2 regions of the Bradyrhizobium sp. 1(2017) genome follow, and region 2 is predicted to be linked to the other one. Evidence: predicted binding sites of a transcription regulator. Region 2 holds the regulator's gene; the other holds the start of a gene.
The links. Region 2 encodes LexA, which represses DNA repair genes until DNA is damaged. Its sites were predicted from a motif close to TGTTCNNNNTGTGTTCNG; they were not measured.

Region 1 (4,655 bases), 3.5 Mb from region 2:
ACGAGGACGGAGATCGCAAAGAACATCGGCCAGCCGGTTGCCTTCGCCAGATAGCCCGCGCCCGACGACAGGTAGGTGCGTCCCACGGCGGCGAGCGCCGTCAGCAGCGCATATTGGGTCGCGGTATGCAGCGGGTTCTGGCACAGCGCCGAGAGATAGGCGACGAAGATCACGGTACCGATCGCGTTGCAGAAATTGTCGGAGGTGATTGCGAGGGTCAGCGCCCATTCGTTGACGCCGACCAGCGCAAGCCATGAGAACGACAGGTTGGACATTGCCTGCACGATGCCACCGATCCACAGGCTGGTTGCGAGCGAATAGCGCCGTGCGACGAAGCCGCCGGCAAAGCCGCCGGCCAGGGTCGCCACGATGCCGACGCCCTTGACGATCACGGCGTAGTCGTTGCGTGTGAAGCCGATGTCGATCACGAACGGTACGGTCATGTTGCCGGAAAACGCGTCGGTGAATTTGAACAGCACGACGAAGGCAAGCGCGGCCCACGCTTCCTTTCGCTGCAAAAATTCCGAGAATGCGCCCAGCGCGGCATGAAGCACCCGCGTGAGCGCGCCCTCGTCCGCCGTGGCGGCCTCGGCGCGCGCGGATTGCGCGGGCTCGGTGGCGGCCAGCGCGGTCACCGTGCCGATCAGCACCAGCGCCGCCATCACCACATAGCCCCACATCCAGGCCGCGCCACGAGGGACGACCGCCTCGAAGCCGGTGACGATGAACAAGGCGCCCGCTGTCGAGATCAGCATGCCGATGCGGTAGGCCGCGACATAGGCGGCCATGCCGGCGGCCTGCTCGCTTTCGGGCAGGCTCTCGACGCGGAAGGCATCGACGACGATGTCCTGCGTCGAGGACATCGTCGCGACCAGGAGCGCACCAAGCGCGACGAACAGTGGCGAGCGTGCCGGATCGGTCAGCGCCAACAGCAGAATCGCGCCGATCAGCAGCAATTGCGAAAACACCAGCCACCCACGGCGACGGCCGAAGGCACGCGTGAAGAGCGGGACATGCAGCGCATCGACCAGCGGCGCCCACAGGAATTTCAGCGTGTACGGCGTTCCAACCAGCGCAAAGAGCCCGATCGTTCCAAGATCGACCCCCGCCTCGGCCATCCACACCAGCAGCGTCGATCCCGACAGCGCCAGCGGCAGCCCCGAGGAGAAGCCGAGGAACAGCACGATCAGCACCCGCGGCTGCAGGTAAACGGCAAGGCTCTCGCGCCAGGAGGCGGCGGGAGCGTCAGCAGGTGAGGTCGCGTCGGGTGCGGTCATGCGGCGGTGTTAGCAGATTCTGGCCGTGATGCCTCTTCCACAAAGCTCGTCATGCCCGGGCTTGTCCCGGGCATCCACGTTCTTTGTGCCTCCGAAAAGGCCGTGGATGGCCGGGACAAGCCCGGCCATGACGATGCAGAGCTACTCCCCCGCCTGGAGCTTCCTTGGGAACAGTTCCGGCGCTGTCGTCGCCACCAGCCGTGGGGCTTCCGCCGCATCGCTCTTGCTGAAATCGAGCTCCTCGATCCGCCCTGCGCGCTTCTCGATCTTATCGGCGGAGATCAGAATCTGGCGGACGTCCTCGTTCGCGTCGGCAAAGTGCTTCTGCAACTTCAGCACGCGGTCGCGCAGGCGGCCGAGGTCGTCGCCGAGCTTGATCACTTCAGTCTGGATCTGATCGGCGGCATCGCGCATGCGCGCGTCCTTCATGATCTGCTGCATCACCTGGATCGCGAGCATCAGCAGCGAAGGCGACACCAGAACCACGCGCGCGCGATAGGCCTTCTGGATCACGTCGTCGAAACCGTCATGGATCTCGGCATAGACCGATTCCGACGGCACGAACATCAGCGCCATCTCCTGGGTCTCGCCGGTGACGAGATATTTCTCGGCGATGTCGCTGACATGCTTCATCACATCGCCGCGCAGGCGCTGCGTGGCGACGCGCCGCTCCTCGTCGGTGCGGGCGTCGTGCAGCGCCGTCATCGCCTCCAGCGGAAATTTCGCGTCGATGCAGAGCGGGCGCTGGTCCGGCAGGAACACGACGCAGTCCGGCCGCTTTCCGGTCGAGAGCGTGAACTGGAACTCGTAGGAGCCTTTCGGCAGGCCGTCCTGGACGATCGCCTCCATCCGCGCCTGGCCGAAGGCGCCGCGCGACTGCTTGTTGGCGAGCACGTCGCGCAAGGTGGTCACCTGCGTGGTGAGGTCGGTGAGGTTCTTGTGCGCGCTGTCGATGATGCCGAGCCGCTCGTGCAGCGCGCGCAGGCTCTCCATGGTGTTGCGGGTGGAGTGTTCCATGGATTGCCCGACGCGGTGCGTCACCGAATCCAGCCGCTCATTGACCGCGCGCGCCATCTCGGCCTGGCGGCCGGCCAGCGCCTGGGTCATGGCGTCGACCCGGCCGGACGCTTCGCTCTGGGCATGCAGCACTTGGGCGAGGCGCTCCTCGAGTTCGTCGGCCCGGATCGCGTGCGCCATCGCGAGTTCCGCGCCGCGCCGCCCGGAGCGCGCGATCACGACGGCAATGACTACTAGCAGGATGAGGACCAGGACGCCGAAGCCGATCAGCGCATCGATCGTGCGCACCGGCCAGTCGCCCACCATGGAAATGATGTCGTTCATGCCTGCTCTTCTAGCCGATTCGCATCTGAGTGCGAACGAAGAGGGAACGATGACGGTTAACAACCCACTAATTTTTATGGTTAACGAAAGTCGAAGATTTATGGTTAGCGGCGGGTTAACGGAGTTCCGGGCCGGATTGACCGCATCCGGCGCGCAGCTTAAATCGCGGCCATGGCCCTCAGAGAAATCATCATCCTGCCCGACAAGCAGCTGCGTCTGGTCTCCAAGCCGATCGAAAAGGTCACTTCGGAGATCCGCAAGCTGGCCGACGACATGTTCGAGACCATGTACGATGCGCCCGGCATCGGCCTCGCTGCGATCCAGATCGCGCAGCCGCTGCGGCTGATCACCATGGACCTCGCCAAGCGCGACGAGAACGGCGAGACCAATCCGCTTCCGCGCGTCTTCATCAACCCCGAGATCATCGCCTCCTCCGAGGAGCTGTCGGTCTACGAGGAAGGCTGCCTGTCGATCCCCGAATACTACGAGGAGGTCGAGCGTCCCGCGAAGGTGCGCGTCCGCTTCACCGACCTCGACGGCAAGGTGCACGAGGAGGACGCCGAAGGCCTCTACGCCACCTGCATCCAGCACGAGATCGACCATCTCAACGGAGTGCTGTTCGTCGACTATCTGTCGAAGCTCAAGCGCGACCGCGTGATGAAGAAGTTCGAGAAGGCCGCCAAGCGCGCGGGCGAGTAGGCGCTCTGTCGTTCCGGGGCGATGCAAGGCATCGAACCTGGAACCTCGAGATTCCGGGTTCGGCTCTTCGAGCCGCCCCGGAATGACTGTAACTACATCGCTTCCTTCGCAGGTTTTCCGATGCCTCTCCGCCTGATCTTCATGGGCACGCCCGATTTCTCCGTGCCGACGCTGCTCGAGCTGGTCGCGCATGGCCACGAGATCGTGGCCGTCTACACCCGCGCGCCGAAGCCCGGCGGCCGCCGCGGCCTGCAATTGCAGCCGACCCCGGTCGAGGAAGCTGCGCGAAAGCTCGGCGTTCCCGTGCTGACGCCCAAGACGTTGAAGAGTCAGGAAGCACTCGACGAATTTCGCGCCTTCGATGCCGATGCCGCAATCGTCGTCGCCTATGGCATGATCTTGCCGCAGGCGATCCTCGATGCGCCCAGGCTCGGCTGCTACAATCTGCACGCTTCGCTGCTGCCGCGCTGGCGGGGCGCCGCGCCGATCAACCGCGCCATCATGGCAGGCGATGCCGAGAGCGGCGTGATGGTGATGAAGATGGATGTCGGCCTCGATACCGGTGACGTCGCCATGGCGGAGCGGCTTGCGATCACCGACAGCATGACCGCGCTCGATCTGCACGACCGTCTCTGCCGGTTGGGGGCCGATCTCATGGTGCGCGCGATGGCCGCGCTCGATCGCGGCGGGCTCCAGCTCAGGAAGCAGAGCGAGGACGGCGTCACCTATGCCGCCAAGATCGACAAGGCCGAGGCGCGGATCGACTGGGCCAAGCCTGCGCGCGCGGTGCTGCGCCACATTCACGGCCTGTCGCCGTTCCCCGGAGCGTGGGCCGAGCTCGCAGGCGTCAGCGAGAACGCGCGCGTCAAAATCCTGCGCTGCGAGCTTGCGACAGGCGCGGGCACGCCGGGCGAGGTGCTCGACGATCTGCTCACCATCGCCTGCGGCGACGGCGCCATCCGCATCGTCGAGCTGCAGCGCGAAGGCAAGGGCCGGATGCAGGCCGCGGACTTCTTGCGCGGCGTACCGCTGAGGACGGGCGCGAGGTTCAGCTAGCCAACTCGTGATACGCGGGCTTGACCCGCGTATCCATCTTCTAACAAAACTCTCTCCCAGGTGATGGATTGCCGGGTCAAGCCCGGCAATGACGTCGGATAGAGCTGGATCGATGCCCCGCTACAAGCTCATCATCGAATATGACGGCGCGCCGTTCTTCGGCTGGCAGGTGCAGGAGACGCTGCCCTCGGTGCAGGGCGCGTTGGAAGCTGCCGTGAAGGCAATGACGGGTGCGGATTTGCGGGTGCACGGCGCCGGACGCACCGATGCCGGCGTGCATGC
Region 2 (4,655 bases):
TGCCGGTCTGTCTCGCCTTTCGGATCATGCCGCGGCGGATCTGAGCCGCCGTTCTGAACGAAAATATCGATAGGCGGGACGAATTATCCTGCGTCGCCGCTTTTTGCCTCTGCGCCCGCACTCGGCTAGAACTCTCGCTGCCGATTGCCCGAGCGGCCCAGCAGGAGATTTCACTTTTGGCCCTGATGCCGGTTTCCGACGCGCTTGCCGCGGTGCTGGCGGGTGCAGAGCCGCTGCCTGACGAGACGGTCGCGCTCGATGCAGCCTTCCACCGCGTGCTCGCCCGCGACGTGGCGGCACTGCGCACGCAGCCGCCGGAGGCGATGTCCGCGATGGATGGCTACGCGGTGCGCGCGGCCGATGCGGCGACGATTGATTCTCAGCTGACGGTCATTGGCGAGGTCGCGGCCGGCCGGCCATTCGCCGAGACGGTCGGCTCCGGCGAAGCGGTACGGATCTTCACCGGCGGCGTGATCCCCAATGGCGCGGACGCCGTCGTGATCCAGGAGGATACCGTTGCCGACGGCAGGCGCGTCACGATCAAGGAAGCCGCGGCTGCCGGGCGGCACATCCGTCCCGCAGGCGTCGACTTCTCCGAAGGGGATGTGCTACTGCGCAAGGGAGTTCGCCTCACCGAGCGCGATCTCGCTCTCGCCGCCGCCATGAATTACCCGCAGCTTGGCGTCTGCCGCCGCCCCAAGGTCGCGATCCTCGCCACCGGCGACGAGCTTGTGATGCCGGGCTCCACGCCCGGCCACGGCCAGATCGTCTATTCCAACGGCTATGCCCTACACGCGCTCGCGCGCAGCGAGGGTGCCGAGACCATCGACCTCGGCATTGCCGCCGATACGCTGCAATCCACCGCCGCCGGCATCCGCCGGGCCCGCGAGAGCGGCGCCGACGTCCTGATCACCACCGGCGGAGCCTCGGTCGGCGACCACGATCTGGTCCAGCGGGCGCTCCGGGACGAAGGCATCTCGATGGCGTTCTGGAAGATCGCGATGCGCCCGGGCAAGCCGATGATGCATGGGCGGTTGGGCGCGATGCGGGTGATCGGCCTGCCCGGCAATCCGGTATCATCCTATGTGTGCGCCTTCCTGTTCATGGTGCCGCTGATTCGTGCCTTGTCGGGCCGGTCCGTGATTCATCACCGCCACGAGCGCGCCGTGCTCGGCCGCGACGTGGGCGCAAACGACATGCGCGCGGATTACCTTCGCGCGCGTCTGGAAGAGCGCGACGACGGCACGCTCGTTGCGCTCCCCCTCCATCTTCAGGATTCCTCCCTGCTTGCGAATCTTGCTGCGGCACAGGCACTTCTCGTGCGCATGCCGTTCGCGCCCAAAGCCGAGGCCGGTACGCCTTGCGAGGTGCTGCGCCTGCCCGCCTGAACGGTCCCGCCACACGCATTCCGCGAACTTCGTCGCGTTCACGGTAAATTAAGCAGTTGCGGAACACATATCGAACATATAGTGTCCGTTCATGATTTGTTTCGAGCATGTAGCGGTTCGCCGCTTCAATTCAGCGTCTCGGAATCGAACGACATCAACCGGGGGACTTTGGTCGAGATGTTAACGCGCAAACAATACGAGCTTCTGCGGTTCATCAGCGAACGTCTGAAGGAAAGCGGCGTGCCGCCCTCCTTCGACGAGATGAAGGATGCGCTCGACCTGCGCTCGAAGTCGGGCATTCATCGCCTGATCACCGCGCTCGAGGAGCGCGGCTTCATCCGCCGCCTGCCCAACCGCGCCCGCGCGATTGAAGTCATCAAGCTGCCGGAGCTGCAGGCCGCAGCCGGCAACCGCCGCGGCTTCACGCCAAGCGTCATCGAGGGCAATCTCGGCAAGGTGCGCACGACCTCGAGCCCGCCCGCGGACGAGGGCGAGCGCCCCGTTGCGGTGCCCGTGATGGGCCGCATCGCGGCCGGCACGCCCATCGAGGCGCTGCAGACCCGCAGTCACACCATCAGCGTACCGCCGGACATGCTCGGCTCAGGCGAGCACTACGCGCTCGAAGTGCGCGGCGATTCGATGGTCGAAGCCGGCATCCTCGACGGCGACATGGCCCTGATCCAGCGCAACGAGAGCGCCGATACCGGGGACATCGTGGTGGCGCTGATCGATGACGAGGAGGCGACGCTCAAGCGCTTCCGCCGCCGCGGCGCCTCGATCGCGCTCGAGCCCGCCAACGCCGCCTACGAGGTACGCATCCTGCCGCCCAACCGGGTGAAGATCCAAGGCAAGCTGATCGGGCTGTACCGCAAGTACTGAGAAAGCACTGAGACGACCAGCGGTCATTCGATACCAACGATTCCGATTGGAGCGGACCAGGTTGCCCGCTCCGGCTGGATGGTCTTTCTGGTACTGCGCAGATTGTCCGGCACTTTTCCAGCGCGGTCCTCGGCGTACCGCCGCGAAGCTCATGCTTTGCGACCTCAAGGGATCGACGAGACAGCGATGCGTCGACGCCCGCGCACCACTGACGCCGGCATTCGCCGAATGCACTGAAGCGGGCTTTGTTCCTAATAGATTTGAAAAAATAATGTGATCGCTTCCCGCGAACACCAGCCGCAGATTTGCCCACAACCAAGCAGAGCGTTGTATGCTTCCACTCTGATAGAGGCTTGCGCCTCCGAAAGAGGCGCGGGTTGCTATCATCGAAAGAGGAGCACCCGATGTGTGACTACAGCCTGCATGCCGTTGCATCGCGGCCCGCCGAAGTCGGCGAGACGATCGTGTCGACGACGTTTCGCGGCACCTCGACGCGTGGCTTTGCTTCTGCGGCCGATCCGACCGTGGCCGTCTGCCTGCTGCCGGGAACGGAGCTCGCCTTCGCCGACAACGTCCGTTACGACAATCGCTGGATCTGGACGCGCACCATCAACTCCCGCGTCGGTAAGTTCGGCAAGATTGATCCGCAGATTCCCGATCGCCATCACGACGCGATCGAGTTTCCGGACGGCAAATATGTGCTGGTGACGCAGCTCGTCGAAGGTCAGCGCGCAACCGTGCTGCAATTGCCGGTGACCCAGCCGATCGGCGAGCGCGAGCACAAGCCGCAGATCATCACCGACAGTCGGCCGAGCACGACGCGCCGCCTGCCGATCGACTGATGGGCCGTCCCCGGCCGCCCAGGTCGGGCCTGGATCAAATGCCATCGCCGGCCCTAGCCGGCGAGATGGTATGGTTTGTGTCCCGGCGGAGTTCCGGTCGGACCCGGACCAACCTCGCAGACCAACTCCTCGCAATTATCATTGATCGTCGGCCTGCAAGTCGGCCTCCGCCGGCGTTGCGTCGCGGTTGCGGGCTGCCGCCGCCTTGGGCGCAAGGCTCCCGCCGAAATCACCCTCGCCGGCGCCGGCCGGCAGCCAGGGCCGGCTTGTCCCTCTCGCCCTCACCGCCTGAACCGCAAAACCATCGCCACGCTGCGACAACGCCAGCGCGCCCTGGCTCGTGAGCCGCTGCCGATCGATCACCATCGCCGCGCAATCCGGCGGCGCGGGTCGCGCGGTCACCACCAGTGCGGCGCGGCTGCAATCATCAGCCAGCGCGTCGATGCGCAAGGACAGCGCGACCAACCGGCCATCGGCGAGAGGCGTCACACAGCCGGCCTCGTCGCACGACACGCCGTCGGCCAGCGTACTGCTCGCGGCATCGCGCCGATCGGCGTCGGCCGCTAACCACTCCCTCAGCAGAAAGCTGTCCTTGCTCGCGCGCATGACAAGCAGCTGCCCGTCCCGGCCCCGAACCGCAACGCTCGCGCCGTCTCCGGCAATCAGGATGTCGGGCGGCCGCACCGACATGGCCCAGGCGATGGACGCCAGCAGCACCAGGGCGCCGGACCAGCGCAGGGGCGTTCGCAACAGGCCCATCACGATGATGCCGAGGCTTGCCGCCATCAACGGCGCGATACCGAACGCCGGGATGCGGCCGATGGCGCCCGGCAGAGCCGACACCCAGCGCGACACCGCAACCATCCAGTCGATGCCGATTCCCATCAGCCACCAGAACGCGCTGTCGAGCCCGAAGGGTGCCGCCAGCAGTCCCAGCAGCCCCGCCGGCATCACCAGTGCCGAGACCACCGGCATTGCCCCGAGATTGGCGAGGACACCGTAAGGGGTCACGCGATGGAAGTGGAAGGCGGCATAGGGCGTCGTCGCCAGCCCCGCTATCAGCGAAGCCAGGAACAGCATCGCGATCTCGCGGCCGCCCCACAGCGCGACGCGAGCCGTTGCCGAATGATCGGGCGAGGCAAACAGGTTCGGCATGCCGATCTGCACCAGCGCGACCAGCCCGAGCGTTGCCGCAAACGACATCTGGAAGCTCGGATGCACCAGCGCTTCAGGTGCGACCGCGAGCACGATCAGCGCCGCCACGGCCAGCGTGCGGAAGGTGATTGCGCGGCGATCGACCATGACTGCGATCAGCACCACTGCGGTCATGAAGAACGAGCGTTGCGTCGCGACCTCCGCGCCCGACAGCAGCAAATAGAACGCGGCCGCCACCAGCGCGGCGGCCGCCGACCATTTCTTGATGGCAAAGCCGGCCGCGAGCCCCGGGATCAGCGCCAGCAGCGCGCGCACCGCGAAGAATACGACACCGGCAACGACCGCCATGTGATAGCCGGAGATCGACAGCACATGGCCGAGGCCCGAGATG

Region 1: the regulator LexA is predicted to act here: its motif matches at 2,650-2,667, upstream of HAP40_RS04435 (DNA recombination protein RmuC).

Annotation. Positions count from the first base shown of each region.
Region 1 is NZ_CP050022.2:950,503-955,157, forward strand. Features, by position in the region: gene HAP40_RS04430 (AmpG family muropeptide MFS transporter) at 1-1,277, opposite strand, end outside; gene HAP40_RS04435 (DNA recombination protein RmuC) at 1,419-2,618, opposite strand; gene def (peptide deformylase) at 2,790-3,317, shown strand; gene fmt (methionyl-tRNA formyltransferase) at 3,438-4,373, shown strand; gene truA (tRNA pseudouridine(38-40) synthase TruA) at 4,486-4,655, shown strand, end outside.
Region 2 is NZ_CP050022.2:4,489,168-4,493,822, forward strand. Features, by position in the region: gene glp (gephyrin-like molybdotransferase Glp) at 177-1,388, shown strand; gene lexA (transcriptional repressor LexA) at 1,566-2,267, shown strand; gene HAP40_RS21295 (hypothetical protein) at 2,672-3,109, shown strand; gene HAP40_RS21300 (ComEC/Rec2 family competence protein) at 3,248-4,655, opposite strand, start outside.